Regions from separate parts of the Thauera humireducens genome, predicted to be linked through region 3. Evidence: predicted binding sites of a transcription regulator. Region 3 holds the regulator's gene; each other region holds the start of a gene.
The links. Region 3 encodes sigma-54, which starts transcription at its own class of promoters, with help from an activator protein. Its sites were predicted from a motif close to TGGCACGCTTNCTGCTNA; they were not measured.
Positions count from the first base shown of each region.

Region 1: the regulator sigma-54 is predicted to act here: its motif matches at 2,075-2,092, upstream of AC731_RS15890 (TorF family putative porin).
Region 2: the regulator sigma-54 is predicted to act here: its motif matches at 2,415-2,432, upstream of AC731_RS13510 (circularly permuted type 2 ATP-grasp protein).

Region 1 is NZ_CP014646.1:3,420,272-3,424,547, reverse strand. Features, by position in the region: gene AC731_RS15900 (YifB family Mg chelatase-like AAA ATPase) at 8-1,510, opposite strand; gene AC731_RS15895 (accessory factor UbiK family protein) at 1,601-1,858, opposite strand; gene AC731_RS15890 (TorF family putative porin) at 2,138-2,860, shown strand; gene glnK (P-II family nitrogen regulator) at 2,890-3,228, shown strand; gene AC731_RS15880 (ammonium transporter) at 3,243-4,276, shown strand, end outside.
Region 2 is NZ_CP014646.1:2,869,881-2,874,156, reverse strand. Features, by position in the region: gene AC731_RS13520 (circularly permuted type 2 ATP-grasp protein) at 1-1,375, shown strand, start outside; gene AC731_RS13515 (transglutaminase family protein) at 1,392-2,327, shown strand; gene AC731_RS13510 (circularly permuted type 2 ATP-grasp protein) at 2,457-3,905, shown strand; gene AC731_RS13505 (alpha-E domain-containing protein) at 3,943-4,276, shown strand, end outside.
Region 3 is NZ_CP014646.1:3,575,531-3,579,806, forward strand. Features, by position in the region: gene hprK (HPr(Ser) kinase/phosphatase) at 1-440, opposite strand, end outside; gene ptsN (PTS IIA-like nitrogen regulatory protein PtsN) at 409-894, opposite strand; gene hpf (ribosome hibernation-promoting factor, HPF/YfiA family) at 1,031-1,354, opposite strand; gene AC731_RS16630 (RNA polymerase factor sigma-54) at 1,372-2,832, opposite strand; gene lptB (LPS export ABC transporter ATP-binding protein) at 2,840-3,562, opposite strand; gene recX (recombination regulator RecX) at 3,549-3,998, opposite strand; gene recA (recombinase RecA) at 4,011-4,276, opposite strand, start outside.

The sequences.
Region 1 (4,276 bases), 160 kb from region 3:
CGTCGCCTCAGCGACCGTCCAGACTGCGGCGGTACTGGATCGCCTCCGCCACATGCGCCGCGCCCGGCTGCGCGGCACCTGCCATGTCGGCCAGCGTGCGCGCCACCCGCAGGATGCGGTGATAGGCGCGCGCCGAGAGATCCAGACGATTCATCGCCTGCTGCAGCAGGGCTGCGCCCGCCGCATCCGGCAGGCAGAAACGTTCCACACCGCGGCTGTCGAGCCGCGCATTCACGTCGCCCTGGCGTTCCATCTGCTGCGCCCGCGCCTGCACCACGCGCGCCCGCACGTCCGCTGACGAGGGCGCCGGGACCGCCGTGGCGAGCTCCTCGTGCGCCAGCACCGGAACCTCGACCACCAGGTCGATGCGGTCCAGCAGCGGCCCGGAGAGTTTTCCGCGATAGCGGGCAACCTGTTCGGGCGTGCACCTGCAGGGCTTTCGCGGGTGTCCCGCATAGCCGCAGGGACAGGGATTCATCGCTGCCACCAACTGGAACCGGGCGGGGAACTCCGCACGTCTGCGGGCGCGCGAGACGCTGATATGGCCTGTTTCCAGCGGTTCGCGCAGGGATTCGAGCACACGGCGGTCGAACTCGGGCAACTCGTCGAGGTAGAGCACCCCGTTGTGGGCCAGCGAGATCTCGCCCGGCCGCGGCGTCGCCCCGCCGCCCACCAGTGCCGCCGCCGAGGCCGAGTGATGCGGACTGCGGAAGGGGCGCTGGGCCCAGCGCGACGCATCGAAACTGCCTTCGAGTGAACACACGGCCGCGGTCTCGAGCGCTTCATGTTCGAGCATGGGTGGCAGCAGGCCGGGCAGCCGCTGCGCCAGCATGGACTTGCCCGTGCCCGGCGGACCGAACAGCAGCAGCGAGTGCGCGCCCGCGGCGGCTACTTCCAGCGCACGGCGCGCCTGGAGCTGCCCGCGCACATCGGCAAGGTCGGGCGCGCACGCCGTGGCGGCAGCGGCCGGATTGTCGAGCACGGTCGGCGGCAGCGGCGTGTGGCCATTGAGGTGCGCCGCCACCGCACACAGGCTGGCCGCCGGCAACACGGTCGCGGTACGCGCCAGCGCCGCTTCGGGCGCGTTGGCCGTCGCCACCACGAGACTGCGCCGCGCACGCCCTGCGGCCAGCGCCACGGCAAGCACGCCGCGCACCGCGCGCAGCTCGCCATTGAGCGACAGCTCGCCGCAGAACTCCAGCCCGTCGAGCAGCCTGCCGGCGACCTGGCCGGAAGCGACAAGAATGCCCACGGCGATCGCCAGATCGAAGCGCCCGCCCTCCTTCGGCAGATCGGCAGGCGCCAGATTGACCGTGATGCGCCGCTGCGGGAACTCGAACTGCGAGGTCTGAAGGGCCGCACGCACCCGGTCGCGCGCCTCGCGTACCTCGGTGTCGGGCAGGCCGACGAGACTGAAGGCGGGCAGGCCGTTGGCCAGATGCACCTCGACCGTGACCTCCGGCGCGTCGAGACCATCGAGTGCGCGGCTGCGCACGAGTGCAAGCGACATGCGGCTCTCCAGACTGGGCGGGGGGCCAGTCTAGCGGAGAACACACTAATGACAAACAGATAAGCCGGACGACATGTCCGGCACCGGAGATCAGGCCGGCTTGTCACCCTCGCCGGCGAGGCGGCGCTCGAGCTCGACAACGCGGGCTTCCAGATCGGCAACCTTCTGGCGCGCATGGGCCAGCACTTCGCGCTGCACCTCGAATTCCTCGCGGGTCACGAGGTCGAGCTTGCCGAAGGCGCTGCCGAGCATGGCCTTGACGTTCTTCTCGATGTCGCGGGCGGGGCTGTTGGCCGCCAGTTCGGAGAGTTTGGAGCCGATTTCGTCGAGAAAGCGCGGAGTAGCCATGATCGGTAGTGAAGTGCCGGTTGTAGACGGTCGAAGTCTAGCACGCCCGCCAAGACTGCCCGGCGTCGGCCGCGGACACCGCGCCGATGCCGATGCACCACATCGGTGCATCACGTCCCGCTTTCGTGCGCGATTTCATCTCGCACCGCAGCAACGCCGCCCGAAAAGCGCCATCGGCGCACGTGAACCCCGCATGAACACTGGATTTCACGAATCTGGCACGCGGCCTGCTAAAGGTTGTTCGTCGGAACCCCTCATCTGTCTCAGGAGAAAACAACCATGCACAAGACCCTTGTCGCCGCCGCCCTCGCCGTCGCCCTTCCCTTCGCGGGGGCAGCCCACGCCGAAGAGAGCCCCTTCTCCGCCAACGTGGGCATCGTGTCGGACTATGCCTACCGCGGCATCAGCCAGACCGACGAGCGTCCGGCCCTGCAGGGCGGCTTCGATTATGCGCACTCGAGCGGCTTCTACGTCGGCGTGTGGGGCTCGAACGTCTCCTGGCTCAATGACGTCGACACCACCGACTCGACCGGCAACAGCCTCGAGATCGACCTCTACGCCGGCTACAGCGGCGAAGCCGGCCCGATCGGCTACGACGTCGGCCTGCTGCAGTACTACTACCCGGGCAGCTACAGCTCGACGTGGAAGACCGAGACCGGCCTGACCAAGCCGAACACGCTGGAGGGCTACATCGGGCTGTCGTGGGAGTTCCTGTCGTTCAAGTACTCCTACTCGTTCACCGACCTGTTCGGCCTGCCGGACTCGGAAGGCAGCCAGTACTACGACCTGGGCGTGTCCTACGAACTGGGCGGCGGATTCAACCTCGACGCGCACTACGGCTACAACGACCTCAAGGGCGGTGACGACTACAAGGACTGGAAGCTCGGCGTGACCAAGGAGCTCGGCGGCTTCGAGTTCGGTCTGCACTACGTCGATACCGACATCAAGGACGTCGACCTCGCCGATGACCGCTTCATCGTGTCGGTCAGCAAGTCCTTCTGATCACCCCGCCAGCTGAACGGGAGAAAACCATGAAATTCATCGCTGCGATCATCAAGCCCTTCAAGCTCGACGAGGTGCGCGAAGCGCTGTCCGCCATCGGTGTGCAGGGCATCACCGTCACCGAGGTCAAGGGCTTCGGCCGCCAGAAGGGCCACACCGAGCTCTACCGCGGCGCCGAGTACGTCGTCGATTTCCTGCCCAAGGTGAAAGTCGAGGCAGCCGTGTCCGACGACCTCCTGGACCAGGCGATCGAGGCCATCGAGAAGTCCGCCGCCACCGGCAAGATCGGCGACGGCAAGATCTTCGTCTTCGAACTGGAACAGGCCATCCGCATCCGCACCGGCGAGACCGGCCCGGACGCGCTGTAAGGGAGATCATCAAAATGAAGAAACGCTTTGCACTTCTGCCGGCGCTGGCCCTCGGTGGCGCGCTTGCCGGCGCATCGGGCGGCGCCTTCGCCCAGGAGGCCGCCGCCGCTGCGGTCGAGGTCAACAAGGGCGATGTGGCCTGGATCATGACGGCCACCCTGCTCGTGCTGATGATGGCCCTGCCCGGCCTCGCACTGTTCTATGGTGGCCTGGTACGCGCCAAGAACATGCTGTCGGTGCTGATGCAGGTCATGACCGTGTTCTCGCTGAATGCCCTGCTGTTCGCCATCTACGGCTACAGCCTGGCCTTCACCGAAGCCAGCCCCTTCATCGGCTCGCTGGACAAGATCTTCCTGTCCGGGGTGACGATCGACACGCTCGCCGACACCTTCACCGAGACCGTGAAGCTGCCCGAGTTCGCCTTCATCGCGTTCCAGGCCACCTTCGCCGGCATCACCGGTGCGCTCATCGTCGGCGCCTTCGCCGAACGCATGAAGTTCTCCGCGGTGCTGATCTTCTCGGTGATCTGGTTCACCTTCTGCTACCTGCCTATCTGCCACATGGTATGGGGCCCGGGCGGCTACCTGCTGGAGGACGGCGCGCTCGACTTCGCCGGCGGCACCGTGGTGCACATCAACGCCGGCGTCGCCGGCCTGGTGGGCGCCTACATGGTGGGCAAGCGCATCGGCTTCGGTCGCGAATCGATGGCGCCGCACAGCCTGACGCTGACCATGGTCGGTGCCTCGCTGCTGTGGGTGGGCTGGTTCGGCTTCAACGCCGGCTCCAACCTCGAAGCCACCTCGGGCGCCGCGCTGGCCTTCATCAACACGCTGGTGGCCACGGCTGCCGCGGTGCTGGCCTGGTCGCTGGGTGAGGCACTGCTGAAGGGCAAGCCCTCGATGCTGGGTGCGGCGTCGGGCGCGGTGGCCGGCCTGGTCGCCATCACCCCGGCCTGCGGTTCGGTCGGCCCGATGGGCGCCATCGTCATCGGCCTGCTGTCGGGCTTCATCTGCCTGTGGGGCGTGAATGGCCTGAAGCACATGCTCGG
Region 2 (4,276 bases), 710 kb from region 3:
TGCCGCACGTCCGTTCGAGTTCGTCGCGCAGGAGATGGTGAACATCTCGCAGGCGCCGGTGCTGGCGGCTGAGGACGAACCGGCCGCGGGCCTGGTGGCGCGCAACATCGGGCTGCGGGTGTTCGCGGCGGTCGGCCCCGACGGTTTTCGCGTGATGCCGGGCGGCCTGGTGCGGGTGGCACCCGAGACCGACATGCGCGTGGTGTCGATGCAGCACGGTGGCGGCAGCAAGGATGCGTGGGTGCTCAGTGGCCCGGCGGAAACGGTGCGACCAAGCCGGCGCCCCGCGGTGCCGGGGCAGATCGCGCTGCGCGAGCGTAGCCTCGCGGCACCGGGACTGGCCAGCCGTGTGGCGGAGAGCTTCTTCTGGCTCGGCCGCTACAGCGAGCGTGCCGACGGCGCAGCGCGCCTGGGGCGCGAGACGCTGGGCCGCGTCGGCGGGCTGGCCGTGCTCGACCACGTCGGGCCGGCCGCGGGCGAGGCCGCTGCGCAGGCGGATTCGCCCACGGTGGCCGCGTTGGCCGAGCTGTGCCGGCGCTGCGGCGTGCTGCCGCGGGCGGGCGAGCGCGCGGAGGACGCGGAGGGTGGCGAAGGCGGCGCAAGTGCGCAGGCGCTGGCGTGCGCCCTGTTCGACGACACGCGCAGCGGCAGCGTCGTCGCCAACCTGCGCATGGTGTTGCGGCTGGCCGCGCAACTGCGCGACCGCCTGTCGCCGGACAGCTGGCGCATCTACAACCGCCTCGCCGGATTTGCGACGCCGGTGACCGAGGCGCCCGGCCTGGGTGAGGCGATGCACCGCCTCGACGAATCGCTGCTGTCGCTGGTGACGCTGTCGGGCTTCGTCATCGAGAGCATGCCGCGCGACGCCGGCTGGCGCTTCCTGTCGATCGGCCGCCGCATCGAGCGCCTGCAGTTCCTCGCTTCGGCGCTGGCGGTGCTGCTGGCGGTGCCGCAGCGAGGCGCGCTCGAGGCCCTGCTGGCCGTGACCGACGGCGAGATCCGCTACCGCAGCCGTCATGCGCGCGGCCTGGCGCCGCGGCCGGTCGCGGAGCTGGTGATGTTCGACGGCGACAACCCGCGCGCCTTGCGCTACCAGCTCGATTCGCTGGTCGACCACCTGGCGCGCCTGCCCGATGGCGCCGCGCTGGGCGAGCCCCTGGCCGTGCTGATGCGCGAGCTCGATGCCGTCGCCGACTGCGACTGCCTGGCCGGCCTCGCTGCCGACGGCCGGGCGACCCACGCCGCCGCGGCCTGCGCCACGGTCTTCGGCCTGCTTCAGCGCATCTGGGCGGCCGGCAACACGCTGTCGGATGTCCTCTCGCAGCGCTACTTCACCCACCTGGACGCGCGCAGCCATGCCACGGCCTCCCGCTGAACGGCCCGCCGACGCGATGCAGTTCTACGAGCTGCTTCACGACACGACCTACCGCTACACCAGCCCGGTGCTGCTGTCGCAGCAGGTCGCGCACCTGCGGCCGCGTGAAAGCCTGCGCCAGCGGCTGGTGTCGTACGTGCTGGAGATCGATCCGGTGCCGGCGCAGCGGCGCGAGCGGACGGACTTCTTCGGCAATCCGGTGAGCTGCTTCAGCCTCTATGCCGCGCACGACCGCCTGAGCGTGCGGGCGCGCAGCCGCGTCGGCGTGCTCGCGCCGGACTGGCCGGACCCGGCTGCCAGCCTGCCGTGGGAGGCGGCGCGCGACCATCTGCGCGATGCCCTGTCGGGCCATGCGCCGCTGCAGGCCGAGGCGCGCGACGCCGGGCAGTACCGCTTCGCCTCGCCCTTCGTGGCGCTCGGCGCCGAGGCGGCGCGCTACGCGGACTACGCCCTGCCGTGCTTCACGCCCGAGCGTCCGCTGCTCGAGGCGAGCGCGGCGCTGTCTGCGCGCATCCACGCCGATTTCCGCTTCGATCCGGCCGCGACCGACGTCGCCACGCCGGTCGCCCAGGTCTTCGCCGCGCGGCGCGGCGTGTGCCAGGACTTCTCGCAGCTGATGATCGCCTGCCTGCGTTCGCTCGGGCTGGCGGCGCGCTACGTGTCGGGTTACCTGCTGACCGCGCCGCCACCGGGGCAGGCGCGGCTGGTCGGGGCCGACGCTTCGCACGCCTGGGTGGGCGTGTGGTGTCCCGGCGTGGGCTGGGTGGAGTTCGATCCGACCAACGACATGCAGCCCGGCGATGGCCACATCACGCTGGCCTGGGGGCGCGACTACGGCGACGTGTGTCCGCTGCGCGGCGTCATCCTCGGTGGGGCCGGGCATGCCGTCGAGGTGGCGGTGACGGTGATGCCGGTGGAGGCCCCGTGCGACGACATCCGCGCACCATGTTGATGCATCGGATGCCGTGGTGGTGCGCACCACCGCAGTGCCCGCCGCGCAGCAGGCTGCGAAGCCGCATCCGTGCGTGCTTCGCGGGATTGGCACGCTTTCTGCTGAATCGCGTCGCAAGGGAGCCCAATCATGACCGCAGACAGCACGACCACCGCCGCGAAACCCTACGATGAAATGCACGCCCCGGATGGCGCCGTCCGTCCGCACTACCTCGCCTACGCCGACTGGCTGGCCGACACGCCGCGCGAGCGCATCGAGCGCAAGCGCAGCGAGGCCGACGTCGCCTTCCACCGCGTCGGCATCACCTTCAACGTGTATGGCGCCGAAGGGGGCAAGGAGCGCCTGATTCCCTTCGACCTGCTGCCGCGGATCATTCCGGGCGAGGAGTGGACGGCGCTCGAAGCCGGCCTGCGCCAGCGCGTGAAAGCGCTCAACGCCTTCCTCGCCGACATCTACCACGGCCAGGAGATCCTGCGCGCCGGCCGCCTGCCGGCCGACCAGGTGCTCAACAACGCCCAGTTCCGCGGCGAGATGAAGGGCGTCGAGGTGCCGGGCGGCCTGTACGCGATGATTGCCGGCATCGATCTGGTGCGGGCGGCGGGCGCGGACGGCAAGGGCGAGTACTACGTGCTGGAGGACAACCTGCGCGTGCCCTCGGGCGTGAGCTACCTGCTGGAGAACCGCAAGATGATGATGCGGCTCTTCCCCGACCTGTTCTCGCGCTACAACGTGCAGCCGGTCGAGCACTACCCCGATCTGCTGCTCGAGACCCTGCGTGCGGTCGCGCCCGCCGGCGTGCTCGACCCGACGGCGGTGGTGCTGACACCCGGCGCCTACAACAGCGCCTACTTCGAGCACAGCTTCCTCGCCCAGCAGATGGGCGTCGAGCTGGTCGAGGGGCAGGACCTGTTCGTCAAGGACGACACCGTCTACATGCGCACCACCCAGGGACCGCGCCGGGTCGACGTGATCTATCGCCGCCTCGACGACGACTTCCTCGACCCGCAGGTGTTCCGCCCCGATTCGATGCTGGGCGTGCCGGGCCTGATGTCCGCCTATCGCGCCGGGCGGGTGACGCTGGCCAACGCGGTCGGCACCGGCGTGGCCGACGACAAGTCGATCTACCCCTACGTGCCGGAGATGGTGCGCTTCTACCTCGGCGAGGAACCGATCCTCAACAACGTGCCGACCTACATGCTGCGCGAGCCGGACGACCTCGCCTACACGCTTGCGCACCTGCCCGAACTGGTGGTGAAGGAAGTCCATGGCGCCGGGGGCTACGGCATGCTCGTCGGCCCGGCCGCGACCCGTGCCGAGATTGAGGACTTCCGCCAGCGCATCCTCGCCGCGCCCGAGAAGTACATCGCACAGCCCACGCTGTCCCTGTCGACCTGCCCGACCTTCGTCGACGCCGGCATCGCACCGCGCCACATCGACCTGCGCCCCTTCGTGCTGTCCGGGGGCAAGGAGATCCGCATGGTGCCCGGCGGCCTGACCCGTGTGGCGATGAAGGCCGGCTCGCTGGTGGTCAATTCCTCGCAGGGCGGGGGCACCAAGGACACCTGGGTCGTCAACTGAATCCGATCGCGCATCGAATCACGCCGGGAGAATCATCATGCTGAGCCGCACCGCCGACCACCTGTACTGGATGGCACGCTACACCGAACGTGCCGAGAACACCGTGCGCATGCTGGACGTGTCGTACCGCATGTCGCTGCTGCCACGCAATAACGGCTGCTACGACGACGGCTGGGGCGCGATCCTCGCCATCAGCGAGCTGACCGAGGCCTTCGCCCGCACCGGGCGGCCCTTGACGCCGCGCGACGTCATCGAGTTCGTCGTGCTCGACCGCAACAACCTGTCGAGCGTGTGGAACTGCCTGCGCGCCGCGCGCGAGAACGCGCATGCGGTGCGCGGCACGCTCACCGCGGAGATGTGGGAAACCACCA
Region 3 (4,276 bases):
AGCACGTCCATGAAGACGCCGTGCAAGGAGATCTTCTCGGCCAGTTCCCGTGACAGGTAAAGGCGCAGCTGGTCGATCACGCCGGCCGCGGGCTGCGGCGTGGTGAACAGGGCGACGTCGTGGGCCTCGCAGATGCCGTGGATGATGTTCGAGGCAGCACAGCCGTCGGCGATGATGATGGCCGGTGGCCGGGTCGACAGGATCTCGTTGAGGTGATGGGCGACCTTGTCGGTCGTCTGGCGCCGTGCCCAGGCCAGCTCGGCTGCGCCAATGATCTGCAGGCGCGTGGGGTGGATCAGGTTGAGGTGGCCGACGAGGTCGGCCGGCCAGATACGCTCTTCAGCGACGGCCAGCGTGGCGTCGAGCCGTCCGCTGACGTGGGTGAGTTCAAGGCGCTCGCGCTGGGCCTCAAACAGCCTCGCGACGCTTGTCTGCCGCATCGGTACCCCAGTCGAGGAACATCTGGTGGATGTGTTCGGCGTCGGGCGCGTTCAGTAGTGCTTCGCGGAAGGCGCGGTCGCTGAACATCTGCGCGAGCTCGGACAGGAGCTGCAGGTGGGTCTCGTTGGCTTGCTCGGGCACCAGCAGCACGAACAGGAGATTCACCGGGCGGCCATCGGGCGCATCGAACTGCACCGGGGCAGCCAGGCGCAGGAAGGCGCCGGCCGCTTCCTTCAGGCCCTTGATGCGGCCATGCGGGATGGCGATGCCCTGGCCGAGGCCTGTGGAGCCAAGCCGTTCTCGAGCGAACAGGCTGTCGAACACGAGACTGCGGGCGATGCCCTGGTTGTTCTCGAAAAGCAGCCCCGCCTGTTCGAAGACACGCTTCTTGCTGCTTGCATCGAGATCGACCACCACATTGGACAGTGGCAGGAGTTGAGGTATCAGGCTCATTCGCAGTGGAGCTTGCGCAGCGCCGTTGCCGCTGGCGCCGCGCTGGGCGATCGGACGGACCGGGATGCGTTGAAGCCGCGTCTTGAAAACGCGCGCATTATACCCACACCCCGGACATAAAACCGCAACCTGGCAATCAGGCTTCCGGCTCCTGATGCTTCAGGGCTTCGTGGTTGTGGTCGGCCATCTTCTGCTTGTATTTCTGCACCTGACGATCGAGCTTGTCAGCCATCGAGTCGATGGCGGCGTACATGTCTGCGTCGTCGCTTTCGACGAAGAGATCCTTGCCGCGCACGTGCAGCGTGACTTCGGCCTTCTGCTTCAGCTTTTCGACGGAGAGGATCACCGCCACGCTGGTGACGTTGTCGAAGTGGCGGATGACGCGGTCAAGCTTGGTGCTCACGTAGTCACGGATGGCCGGGGTGACCTCGACGTGGCGCCCGGTGATGTTGAGATTCATGGTAACTCCTGTTGTTGTCAGATCGATTTGCGCAGACTGACCGGCGGGATATTCAGTGATTCGCGGTACTTCGCGATGGTGCGTCGTGCGACCACGATACCCTGCTGGCCCAAAACTTCTGCAATCCGTGCGTCGGACAGCGGCTTCTTGCTGTCCTCGGCGTCCACCAGTTGACGAATCAGTGCCCGAATCGCCGTGGAAGAGGCCGCTCCGCCAGTGTCGGTGGAGACGTGGCTGCCGAAGAAATACTTGAGTTCGAACACACCGCGCGGCGTCGCCATGTATTTCTGCGTTGTGACGCGCGAAACGGTGGATTCGTGCAGTTCGAGCTGGTCCGCGATCTCCCGGAGAGTGAGTGGCCGCATCGCCACGTCTCCATGATCGAAGAACTGCCGCTGCTGGTCAACGATGGCCTGGGAGACCCGCAGGATGGTGTCGAAACGCTGCTGGACGTTCTTGATCAGCCAGCGTGCTTCCTGTAACTGGCCGGTCAGGCCGCCGCCCTGGCCGCGGTTCTGCTGCAGCAGGCTGGCGTAGAGCCGGTTGACGCGCAGGCGCGGCATCGCGTCCTGGTTGAGGCTGACGGTCCAGCGCCCGCGGATCTTGCGCACGATGACGTCAGGCAGCACGTAGCGCGTCTCGGAGACGGAGTGGCGCGAGCCCGGATGCGGGTCGAGGCTGCAGATCAGAGCGTGGGCAGCGCGCAGCTGGTCGTCGTCGCAACCGGTGTGTTTCTTGAGGCGCGCGAAGTTGCGCTCGGCGAGCAGTTCGAGATGCTGGTCAACGATCTCGAGCGCGAGCATCTGCGTCGGCGTCTCGGGCATCGCACGCAACTGGAGCGACAGGCATTCCTGCGGGCTGCGTGCGCCGATGCCGGCAGGGTCGAGGTGCTGCACGTGGCGCAGCGCGATGGAAAGCTCGTCGAGGTCGATGTCGAGCTCGGGTGGTAGCAACTCGAGCAATTCCTCGAGCGGCTGGTGCAAGTAGCCGTCGTCGTCCAGCGCCTCGATGATGAAGCGCACCAGCGCGCGGTCGCGGTCGGAGAGCGGCGACAGCGCCACCTGTTCGTCGAGGTGGTCGCGAAGCGACAGCTCGGCCGCCTGGAACTCCTGGAAGTCGGTGTCGTCGTCATCGTCGCGCTTGGCCTGGGCGCCACTGCCGACGTTGGACCAGTCGATGCCTTCCTCGTTGTCCTCGCGATCGTTCGCCTTTCCTGCTTCGCCGTCGCTGGCGGCCTCGGCGCTGGTTTCGCGTTCGCGCTCGCGCTCACGTTCGGCAGGCGGGGTGCTGGTGGCGAGACCGGGCTGCGGCACGAAGTCGTCGATCTCCTCGCGCTCGAGCATCGGGTTCTCGAGCAGGAAGCGCTCGATCTCCTGGTTCAGCTCGAGCGTGGACAGCTGCAGCAGCTTGATCGACTGCTGCAGCTGAGGCGTCAGCGTGAGGTGCTGCGAGAGCTTGAGCTGGAGGCTGGGTTTCATTCGGGCGCTAGAGGCGGAAATGTTCGCCGAGGTAGACCTGGCGCACCTTCTCGTTGGCGATGATCTCGTCAGGCTGGCCGCTGGCGAGCACGCGACCCTCGCTGATGATATAGGCGCGATCGCAGATGCCAAGCGTCTCGCGCACGTTGTGGTCGGTGATGAGCACGCCGATGCCGCGTTCCTTGAGGAAGCGGATGATCTTCTGGATATCGATCACGGCGATCGGGTCGACGCCGGCGAAAGGCTCGTCGAGCAGGATCAGGCGCGGATCGGTGGCGAGCGCGCGGGCGATCTCGCAGCGGCGGCGTTCGCCACCCGACAGGGAGATCGCGGTGTTGTCGCGCAGGTGGGTGATGCCCAGTTCCTCGAGCAGTTCCTGCAGGCGTTCGTCGATCTGGCGTGACTCCAGCCCCTGCAGTTCGAGCACCGCGCGGATGTTCTCGGCCACCGTGAGCTTGCGGAACACGCTCATTTCCTGCGGCAGGTAGGACAGGCCGAGGCGGGCGCGGGCGTGAATCGGCAGGTGGGTGAGATCCTTGCCGTCCAGTCCGATCTGGCCGCCGTCGGCACGCACCAGGCCGACGATCATGTAGAAGCAGGTGGTCTTGCCCGCCCCGTTGGGGCCGAGCAGGCCGACGACCTCGCCCGAGCCGACCTCGAAGCCGACGTCGTGCACCACCGTGCGCGCCTTGTAGCGCTTCTGCAGACCGGCGACCTTAAGCAGACTCATCGTAGGGCTCTTTCAGCAGCTTGCGGATCAGGTCGGGCGCAAAGCCGCGGGTTTGCAGGAAGCGCGCCTGCCGGGCCCACTCGCGGGGGTCGGTCGGCGGCTCGCGGAAGCGGCCATGCAGCACGCTGCGGGCACGCTCGATCTCGGACTCGGTACATTCGCCGGCGATGGCCTCGTCGATCAGCTCGCGCTCGATGCCGCGACGGGCCAGCTCGTTGCGCAGCCGGCTCGCGCCGAAACGCGCGGCCTTGCCGCGCACGAAGGCTTCCGCGAAGCGGCTGTCGGACTGCAACCCGAGTTCGCCCATGCGTGCGATGACGGCCTCGACCTCGTCGGCCTCGCCATGCGCGGCGAGCTTGCGCGCCAGCTCGGCGCGCGAATGATCGCGGCGGGCGAGGTGGCGAAGGGCGCGCTCGCGCAGGCTGGGCTCGGCCATGGCGTCGGGCGCTCAGGCCTCGGCGGCTGCCGCAGCGGGCGTCGCCGGCGGCATTTCAGGCAGACCGACCGCGACGCGGACCCTGTTCTCGATCTCGCGCGCCAGCGCAGGGTTGTTGCGCAGGAACTCGCGCGAGTTGTCCTTGCCCTGGCCGATCTTGTCGCCCTTGTAGGCGTACCAGGCGCCGGACTTGTCGACGATCTTGTGGTCGACGCCGAGATCGATGATCTCGCCTTCGCGCGAGATGCCCTCGCCGTACAGGATGTCGAAGTGCGCTT